2 linked regions of the Prochlorococcus marinus subsp. pastoris str. CCMP1986 genome follow. The protein of the gene in region 1 binds, or shares a complex with, the protein of each later gene. Links are inferred from orthologs where the notes say so. Each region holds a gene or a part of one and is shown on either strand. Other genes may lie near its edges.

Evidence for each region. The genes of interacting proteins can lie anywhere in the genome.
Region 2: the proteins of hisH (region 1) and hisF are in contact, whole or in part, in a crystal structure (PDB 6RU0), measured with the Thermotoga maritima proteins. The link is inferred for Prochlorococcus marinus subsp. pastoris str. CCMP1986 from one-to-one orthologs. Residues at the interface, in WP_004080484.1 of Thermotoga maritima: Asn15, Arg18, Arg22, Arg117, Leu118, Pro119, His120, Met121, Gly122, Trp123, Asn124, Asn134, Gly135, Tyr136, Tyr138, Val140, Tyr158, Glu180, Lys181, Ser182, Ser183, Lys184, Ile185; in WP_004080486.1 of Thermotoga maritima: Met1, Leu2, Ala3, Arg5, Ser40, Glu41, Asp45, Glu46, Ala70, Glu71, Ile73, Asp74, Ile75, Pro76, Phe77, Asp98, Lys99, Ser122, Gln123, Glu161, Thr195, Leu196, Asn247, Arg249, Glu251.

What each region holds. Positions count from the first base shown.
Region 1 is NC_005072.1:997,696-1,002,330, forward strand. Bases 811-3,719 are described here. They hold hisH (imidazole glycerol phosphate synthase subunit HisH), read right to left. Parts: upstream 2,620-3,719; coding sequence 2,002-2,619; downstream 811-2,001. Other genes in these bases: TX50_RS05675 (RNA methyltransferase), read right to left, coding at 811-855; TX50_RS05680 (c-type cytochrome), read right to left, coding at 855-1,238; petG (cytochrome b6-f complex subunit V), read left to right, coding at 1,294-1,413; rsmD (16S rRNA (guanine(966)-N(2))-methyltransferase RsmD), read right to left, coding at 1,399-1,986; trxA (thioredoxin), read right to left, coding at 2,629-2,952. Also shown: more of TX50_RS05675, read right to left, coding at 106-810; more of TX50_RS05705, read right to left, coding at 3,720-4,324; gyrA (DNA gyrase subunit A), read left to right, coding at 4,504-4,635. UniProt on the Escherichia coli protein: IGPS catalyzes the conversion of PRFAR and glutamine to IGP, AICAR and glutamate. The HisH subunit catalyzes the hydrolysis of glutamine to glutamate and ammonia as part of the synthesis of IGP and AICAR.
Region 2 is NC_005072.1:408,172-412,016, reverse strand. What follows is about bases 864-3,845. They hold hisF (imidazole glycerol phosphate synthase subunit HisF), read right to left. Parts: upstream 2,748-3,845; coding sequence 1,980-2,747; downstream 864-1,979. Other genes in these bases: chlG (chlorophyll synthase ChlG), read left to right, coding at 3,047-3,845; TX50_RS02315 (cytochrome b6f subunit PetP), read left to right, coding at 2,807-3,037; ubiE (bifunctional demethylmenaquinone methyltransferase/2-methoxy-6-polyprenyl-1,4-benzoquinol methylase UbiE), read right to left, coding at 1,242-1,943; TX50_RS02330 (DUF721 domain-containing protein), read left to right, coding at 864-1,233. Outside these bases: TX50_RS02335 (biotin--[acetyl-CoA-carboxylase] ligase), read right to left, coding at 1-675; more of TX50_RS02330, read left to right, coding at 799-863.

The sequences.
Region 1 (4,635 bases):
TTACCCTAAAATCTGACGTTTAGAATATGTTTAAAACTACAATCTTAAAGAAAGGTTTAACAAAAAATATCAACTTTTCATCAATTTTTACTTAACTTTATAAATTTACTTGCCTTTTGAATTATTTAAAAACCAGTTAATTTGGTGAACGATTCCTCTCAAGACATTAATATCATGACTTGATGTCTTCGCTTTTAATAAAAATTTTTTAAATTTACTGATTTTTGAATTAGCTGTATGTTCCAAAAGATATCCAGTTTTAATAAGCATTTCTTCTATTTCTTTAAAAGATTCATAAATTTGTTTTGATGACGCAAGGTCTAAAACTTGTAAATCTTTCTTATCATTATTTTTTGAAGATTTATTTAATTCATACAAGATTATTGAAACTGCATGAGAGAGGTTTAAAGAAGGATAGTTTTGAGAAGTTTTAATATTAAGAATCTTATGTGCAAAAAGTAATTCATTATTACTTAATCCTCTATCCTCTCTTCCAAATAAAATACCTAAATTATTAATCTCAACAAAAGATGAAATCCATTTTGATATGTCCTCAGGAGATTCACATTCAATATCATTACTTAAATCAATCCTTCCAAACGTGGCAATGACCAAATCACAATCAAAAATTGCTTGCTCAATGCTATTAAAAATTTTACAATTATCAATATATCTATATCCTTTAAGAGCCATTTTTTTTGCTTCTAAGGAAAAAATATCACATTTTGGAGAAACAATCCTTAATTCATTAACATCAAAATTAGAACATAATCTTGCGATACTTCCAACATTTAAAGGTCCATTTGGTTCGACCAATACAACGTTCAAGTTAAGTCTTTTTTTCTTCAAATTTATTACAAGCTATGTAAATACGTTAATAAATTAGACATGTTTTGAGGATCAATTTCAAAACTTGGCATAGGAGGGGTAACTCCCTCAATAACTTGTTTTATGATTTCTGCATCATTTAAACGCATGGTTATTGATTGTAAATCTGGTCCAACTAATCCTCTAGCAGTAATACCATGGCATCCAACACAATTCATTTTAAAGAGAGTATCTCCTTCTTTAACAGAACCGTTGAGTTCAAGAGTTTTAAGAATATATGTATTATTTTCTTCATGATTAAAATAAAAGAAAGAGCCACTAATTAATAAAATCATACAAACAATAAAAACCCGTTTCCAGATTTTTGTTTTCAAAGTTTTTTCTGCTGCAGATGATGAAGATGTTGTCACAAAAAAATGTCTCTGTGTCACAATTGTGAATGAGAAATGAAAAAAATGCCAGCAAATGATTGAACCTCTTTTATGTGGAATAGTTTTAGGATTAGTTCCAATAACCCTTCTAGGATTATTTGTTAGCGCGTGGAATCAATATAGGAGAGGATCAGGAATGTTAGATATGGATTAAAAAAGTCAATTTTGATTGACCATAAGTCCTAACATCATAAATATTCCAGAGAATATTCGTCTTAATATCCATATCTAATGAATGTTCGCAGATAACAATAGTACCTTTCTTTATAAAATTACAATTAAATATTTGATTTAATACTAATTCATGGTAATTAGCTCTATATGGGGGATCTAAAAAGATAAAGTCAAATTTTATTTTATTAAAATCATTTGAAGAGAAGATATTCCTCTCAGTATTTGGCTTAGTCCAAATTAATACATCTTTGCAAATAACTTCAATATCATTTTTTCGATTATCTATATTTTGCAATGAGTGAAGATTTTTTAAACATATTTTTGAATTGTTTTTATTTTTTTCAATTGCAACTATTTTTTTTGCTCCATGATTATAGGCTTCACAGGACACAGCACCTGTTCCGCTAAATAAATCTAACCAATTAGAATTTTCTACAGTATTTTTCAAAATATTAAAAATTGCTTCCCTAACCATTAAGGTTGTTGGCCTAGTATCAATATTTCTCGAGCTTTCAAGCCTTCGTCCTCCAATTAACCTCAAATTTGTTTTCATATATCACAAATCAAATTATTGAATACTCTTAATCCATCGACGTAAAAGTTTTTCACCAGTTTTCCCTGATTTTTCAGGATGAAACTGGCAAGCCATTAAATTATCTCGTTCTATCATTGCTGTTAATTTTTCAGAACCATAACTAACATTTGCAGTTATTAAATTATTATTCGATGGTACCGCATGATAAGAATGAACAAAATATACCCAATTATTTAATTCATCCACTTTTAATAAGCTATTTTTTCTTGTAGGAAGAAGTTCACACCAACCAACATGAGGGATTCTTTGATCAGACAATTGAGGGATTTTTTTTATTTGGCCCTTTACTATTCCAAGTCCATTAATTGTACCTTCATCACTTGATTCAAAAAGTAATTGCAATCCAAGACAAATCCCTAAAAATGATTTACCACTTTTAATCCAATTTTTAATATCAATTATTAACTCTGTTTTACTGAGATTATTAATAGCAGGATCAAATGAACCAACTCCTGGAAGTATTAATGCTTTACAGTCTTTTATTTGATGATTATTTTTTATTAAAATTATTTCTTCTTCAAGGCTTTCTAAGGCTTTTGTTACGGAATGTATGTTACCCATCCCATAATCTATGAGTCCTATTTTAGCCAAAACCTTATTTTATAAGTGTTTTGATAAGGTACTTGAAAGAGTCGCTTTTGGTACTGCTCCAACAACAGTATCAACTTTTTGACCACCTTTGAAGATCATTAAAGTCGGGATACTTCTGATTCCATATTGACTTGCAACATTTGGATTCTCATCTGTATTTAATTTAAATACTTTGATTTTACCTTCAAAGTCTTTCGAAATCTCCTCTACTACTGGTGCGACCATCCTGCAAGGTCCGCACCATGGAGCCCAAAAATCAACTAAAACTGGCAGATTACTTTGCAAAACTTCTTTGTCGAATGAAGAATCAGTTACGGCGGGGGCTGATGACATAATTTAGATATTCCTTTAAGAAAATTTAGCAAGCTATTCTTTTAAGTGATGATTTCATTACAGATAAAAACATATAAGTAACAAAACAGACTTAAAAAAGCCCGATAAATCGGGCGATTTGGTGTGTGAGGAGTATGGGGTTTCCCCCATGTATTAATGATAACTCCTAAATAGAAATTTTTTCCATATGAAGAGATTAGATTTTATGTTATTTACCCATTCCAAGTCGTTGGGCTTTTTGATAAACCTTACCCTCTGTCAAGAGAGATGGTGCAATAACAATTTCTACTTTTTGCATTTCTTTAATATTTTTAGCTCCAAGAGTACTCATGGATGTCCGTATAGCTCCAATTAAATTATGTGTCCCGTCATCAAGTAATGCCGGTCCTTTTATGATTCTTTCTAAAGAACCTGTAGAGCCTACCTCAATTCTTGTACCTCTTGGTAAAATTGGACTAGGTGTAGCCATTCCCCAATGAAATCCATTACCTGGGGCACTTGATGATTTGGCTATAGGGGAACCAATCATTACAGCATCAGCGCCACAAGCAAGACATTTACAAATATCTCCACCAGTAATAATTCCTCCATCAGCAATTATGGGGACATAACGTCCAGTTTCTTCAAAATAATCATCTCTTGCTGAACTGCAGTCAGATATTGCTGTTGCCTGAGGGATTCCGATGCCTAAAACCCCTCTGGAAGTACATGCAGCTCCAGGACCAATTCCCACCATAAGGCCTGCTACACCTGCTTTCATAAGTAGATCTGCAACTTCATAAGTTACACAGTTTCCAGCAACAACGGGAATTTTTAAAGATTTACATAGACTTTTAATATTTAACGTCTCTTTTCCTTCCATACCTAAATGCTCGGTTGAAACTACTGTTCCCTGTAGAAAAAATAAATCTATTTTTGATTTGACAAGTATTTCTTTAAATTTAATAGCAGCTTGAGGAGTACCACTTAAAGCGGCTATCCCTCCTTTTTCTTTAATTTCATTAATTCTTTTAATTATTAGATCTTCTTTTATAGGTTCACTATATATTTTTTGCATAAGAGGAACGAATTCACTTTTCCCAACAGATGAGATTTGACTTAATATTTCTTTTGGATTTTCATATCTAGTTTGAATACCCTCCATATTAAGAACACCAAGAGCTCCTAACTCTGAAAGCTCTACAGCTGTATCTACATCAACCACACTATCCATTGCACTCGCAATAATTGGAATTTCTCTTTTAACATTCCCAATTGACCAAGAAGGATTAGTTAAATCATAATCTAGAGTTCGAGTCCCAGGAACTAACGCTATTTCATCAATACCATAAGCTCTTCTAACTTTTTTGTTTAAACCAATTTCAATATTCACAATTTTTTTATTTATTCTGATTAAGTTAACAACTAAAGGGGTAATAAGCCAATAATTATTGAAAAACAAAAGAGTTTTTTTATTATTTGTGTATAAATGTGAGTATTTGAAAATTAATTATTAGCTTTTTTTTATTCATTCTGACAATCAGGGATTATTATTAAATAAAGATCTTTTAAATGTCTGATATTGTTGATTCTGAGAATTCTGGTTTGAGTGAAAATAACGATCGAATCATTCAGACTGATTTAAGAAATGAGATGTCACGCTCTTATCTAGAGTATGCGATGAGTGTTATCGTCGGACGTGCT
Region 2 (3,845 bases), 590 kb from region 1 along the record:
TGCCCAATCTTTTGAGTTATAACCTCTAGGTAAATGTTTTTTTGTAAGATATCTATTTGCATTTTTAATAATATATTCTTTTTTATCATTACATTCGACTGACTCATGAATAGTTTTAAGTATTTTTGCAGTCCAATAATATTCGCATATATTTTTGGTATTAAGTATTTCAGATAAAGCAATGCCCTCTAATGGAGTTTTATTTAAAAAATTCATGCCGATACCTATCCTTAAATAGATAATTTCTTTCCCTCTTGTTATCACTCTGGGTAAAAATCCAATTAATTTTTTTGAATTAAAAAAAATATCATTTGGCCATTTTAAATCGACTTTTATAGATTCCTTATTCAACATTTCACATAACTTAATTGCGAATGAAAGACTAAATATCTCACTTGAAAATTTTGAGGTAAAAATTGGATAAGCCGCACTTAGCCATATTCCTCCTTTAGGAGAAATCCATCGTCTTGAATTCTGACCTGTTCCTAAAAATTGTTCTTTAGCTACTATTGCTCTTGGTTTATATCTTTTGATTGGAGAATCTTGGAGCCAATTTGTTAGTTCGTATTCAGTACTTTTACATTTTAATTTGTATTGAAGTTTCCAATTAGGATAAACTCCTTGGATTTTTTTGTAGTAATATGTGGTCTTAGCTACTGATCCTAAAACTTTCACAAATCCTTAATATAAAAAACAGGCAATCTTGACAAGATTAAATTATCTTAACTCCTATAACTCTAATTATATCAATTGAATAAAAGATATTTACCAATATTGAATAAAAGATATCCATCATCAATGCGAAATTGTATTGATAATTTCAAAAAATCATGGAAAGACTTAGATAAACTATCCAAACTAAATGAGAATTGGGAAAAGTTAACTGGTCTGGAATTATCTAAAGCATGTAAGCCCTTAAAAATTGAACACAAGACTCTTATTATTGCTGTAAATAATCCACAATGGAGGCAGGCACTAATTTATAACAAACATAGATTAAAGGAGAGTATTAGCGGATTTGGAATAAATTTAAATGAAATAAAGATAATTCAAAATTATGAAGTCAAAAGCTTAGATAAAAAAGAGATCAATGCAAAAACAGTCTGGGAAAATCATCCGAGCAGAATAAAGAATAATAATATGGTTATTTGCAAAATATGCAATAGTCCTGCACCAGAAGGTGAGATATCAAGATGGGGGAAATGTACTTTTTGTTGGAGAAAAAATAATTAAGATGAATTTTATTTTTCTAATATTAATATTCCCATTTGATTGAAAAAAATAGTCCTATATTCAACTTTCTTAAACCCTACTCCTTTTGCAATTAGCATAAGTTCGTTTCCCTTTGGAAAATTTTTTATACTTTTTTCAATATAAGAATATTCTTTACTTAATCTAAAAATTTTTGAAATTGGGACCACAACAAATCTTAAATATATTTTTTGAAACAAATCAGCTATAGAATTAAATTTAGAATGATTAAAGTCAAGAAACCCAGCTCTACCCGTATCACTTAAAAGATTAAAGACTTTTTTTAGTCCTTCCTCTACATTGACTAAATTTCTTAAACCATAAGACATACAAATTCCATCATAATTTTTTAAATCTTCATCTATTTCTAAGATATCTTGCATCTCCCAAGAGATAAATTTATTTTCAATCAATTTCGACTTTTCCTTTGCAATATTTAAAATTTCTTTTGCACTATCTATTCCAGTAACACTTCCATTGGGCCTAACTTTTTTAAAAATTAAAAATGATAGATCCCCAGTTCCACAACATAAATCAGCCCAATTTTCCCCATTAATTGGTTTTAATAAATCAACTAATGTCTTTTTCCAATATTTGTGTAATCCCAGACTAAGCAAACTATTTAAAAAGTCATAACTACAAGAAATATTATTAAAAATACTTTTAACCTCATTAGTTTTTTTATATCGCATATTTAAATATTTTTAATTAATGATAAATTATTTTTTTTAATTAGGTCTTATTGGTAGTTTCTTTTCAATAAGAAAAGATTTTATTTCATCTATAGTAAGTTTTTTATCATGAAGTAAAGATGCTAAAAGTGCTGCAGAGGCTTTACCTTTGGTAAAAACATCATAAATATCTTCTACTGAGCCTGCACCCCCAGAAGCAATCACAGGAATATTAACTGCATTTGCAACTGTTTGAGTCAATAATAAGTCGTATCCATTTTGTGTCCCATCACCATCCATTGAAGTTAATAAAATTTCTCCAGCACCTAATTCCTCAACTTTTTTTGCCCAACTTATTACATCTAAACCAGTATTCTCTCGTCCACCCTTAACATAAACTTCCCATTCATTATATTTAGTAATTTTTTTTCTTGCATCAATAGCAATAACTATACATTGTGTTCCAAAATTCGTAGAGCTTTTGGAAATGATGTCTGGATTTTTTACTGCAGAAGAATTTAAACTTACTTTATCTGCTCCTGCTCTTAAAAGATCATTAATTGAGTTGATCGAATTTATGCCACCACCAACAGTAAATGGAATTTTAACTGATTTCGCTGTTCTAGAGACCAGATCAACTAATGTTTTTCTATTTTCCACACTAGCTCTTATATCTAAAAATACTAATTCATCCGCTCCTGCTTCTGAGTATTTACAAGCTAATTCGACAGGGTCACCAGAGTCTCTAAGGTTTACAAAATTAACACCTTTAACTACCCTTCCATTAGCTACATCTAAACAAGGAATTAAACGAAGAGCTACCATTTTAATAAAAATTGTCCAAAGGCTGTTAATCTTGAATAATAGCTTCCATTTTACCTTTTATGGCTGAAACAAAATTATTACCCAAAATTGGTAGTAAAGTTAAAATTAACATTAACATTAACAAAGTTAAAGATAGATTACCTGCAAAGCTAATTGATCAAATATCATCAAACCCAAGAGTTGTAACAACTGGATATAAAATGACCGATGGTAGAAGTATTGGTATTACTGTTAAATTACAAAATGGAGAGGAAAATTGGTTTTTCCCTGAAGAAATTGAGAAAGGTTAAATATTAAAAGTGAATGATCCAAAACAATTATTAGGAATTAAAGGGGCTTCAGAGACTTCGAGTATTTGGAAACTACGTATACAATTAATGAAGCCAATCACATGGATCCCCTTGATATGGGGGGTAATCTGTGGAGCTGCAGCAAGCGGGAATTTTCAGTGGACAATAAGTAATGTTTTAGCCTCACTAGCATGCATGCTCATGAGCGGACCACTTTTAGCAGGTTATACCCAAACTATTAATGATTTTTTTGATAGAGAAATTGACGCTATTAATGAACCTAATAGACCAATACCTTCTGGAAAGATTTCGATTAAGGAAGTAAAAATACAAATTTGGGTATTACTTATTGCTGGTTTAGTAGTCTCTTTTTTATTAGATTTATATGCAAAACATAGTTTCCCCTCTGTCTTTCTTCTGGCTTTAGGTGGGTCTTTAGTAAGTTATATCTATTCTGCTCCTCCTTTAAAATTGAAGCAAAATGGATGGCTAGGAAATTATGCTTTAGGAGCTTCATATATAGCTCTCCCATGGTGGGCGGGACAAGCCTTATTTGGGAAATTAACTATTGTTACAGCATTACTAACTCTTGCTTATAGTCTTTCTGGACTAGGAATAGCAGTTATAAATGATTTCAAAAGTGTTGAAGGGGATTCAAAACTAGGATTAAATTCGTTACCTGTAATATTTGGAATTAAAAATGCTAGTAGAATAAGTGCTGGTCTCATTGATATTTTTCAATTAGCAATGGTTATCGTATTAATTGTTATTGGACAACATTTAGCATCAGTAATTTTAGTTTTACTAG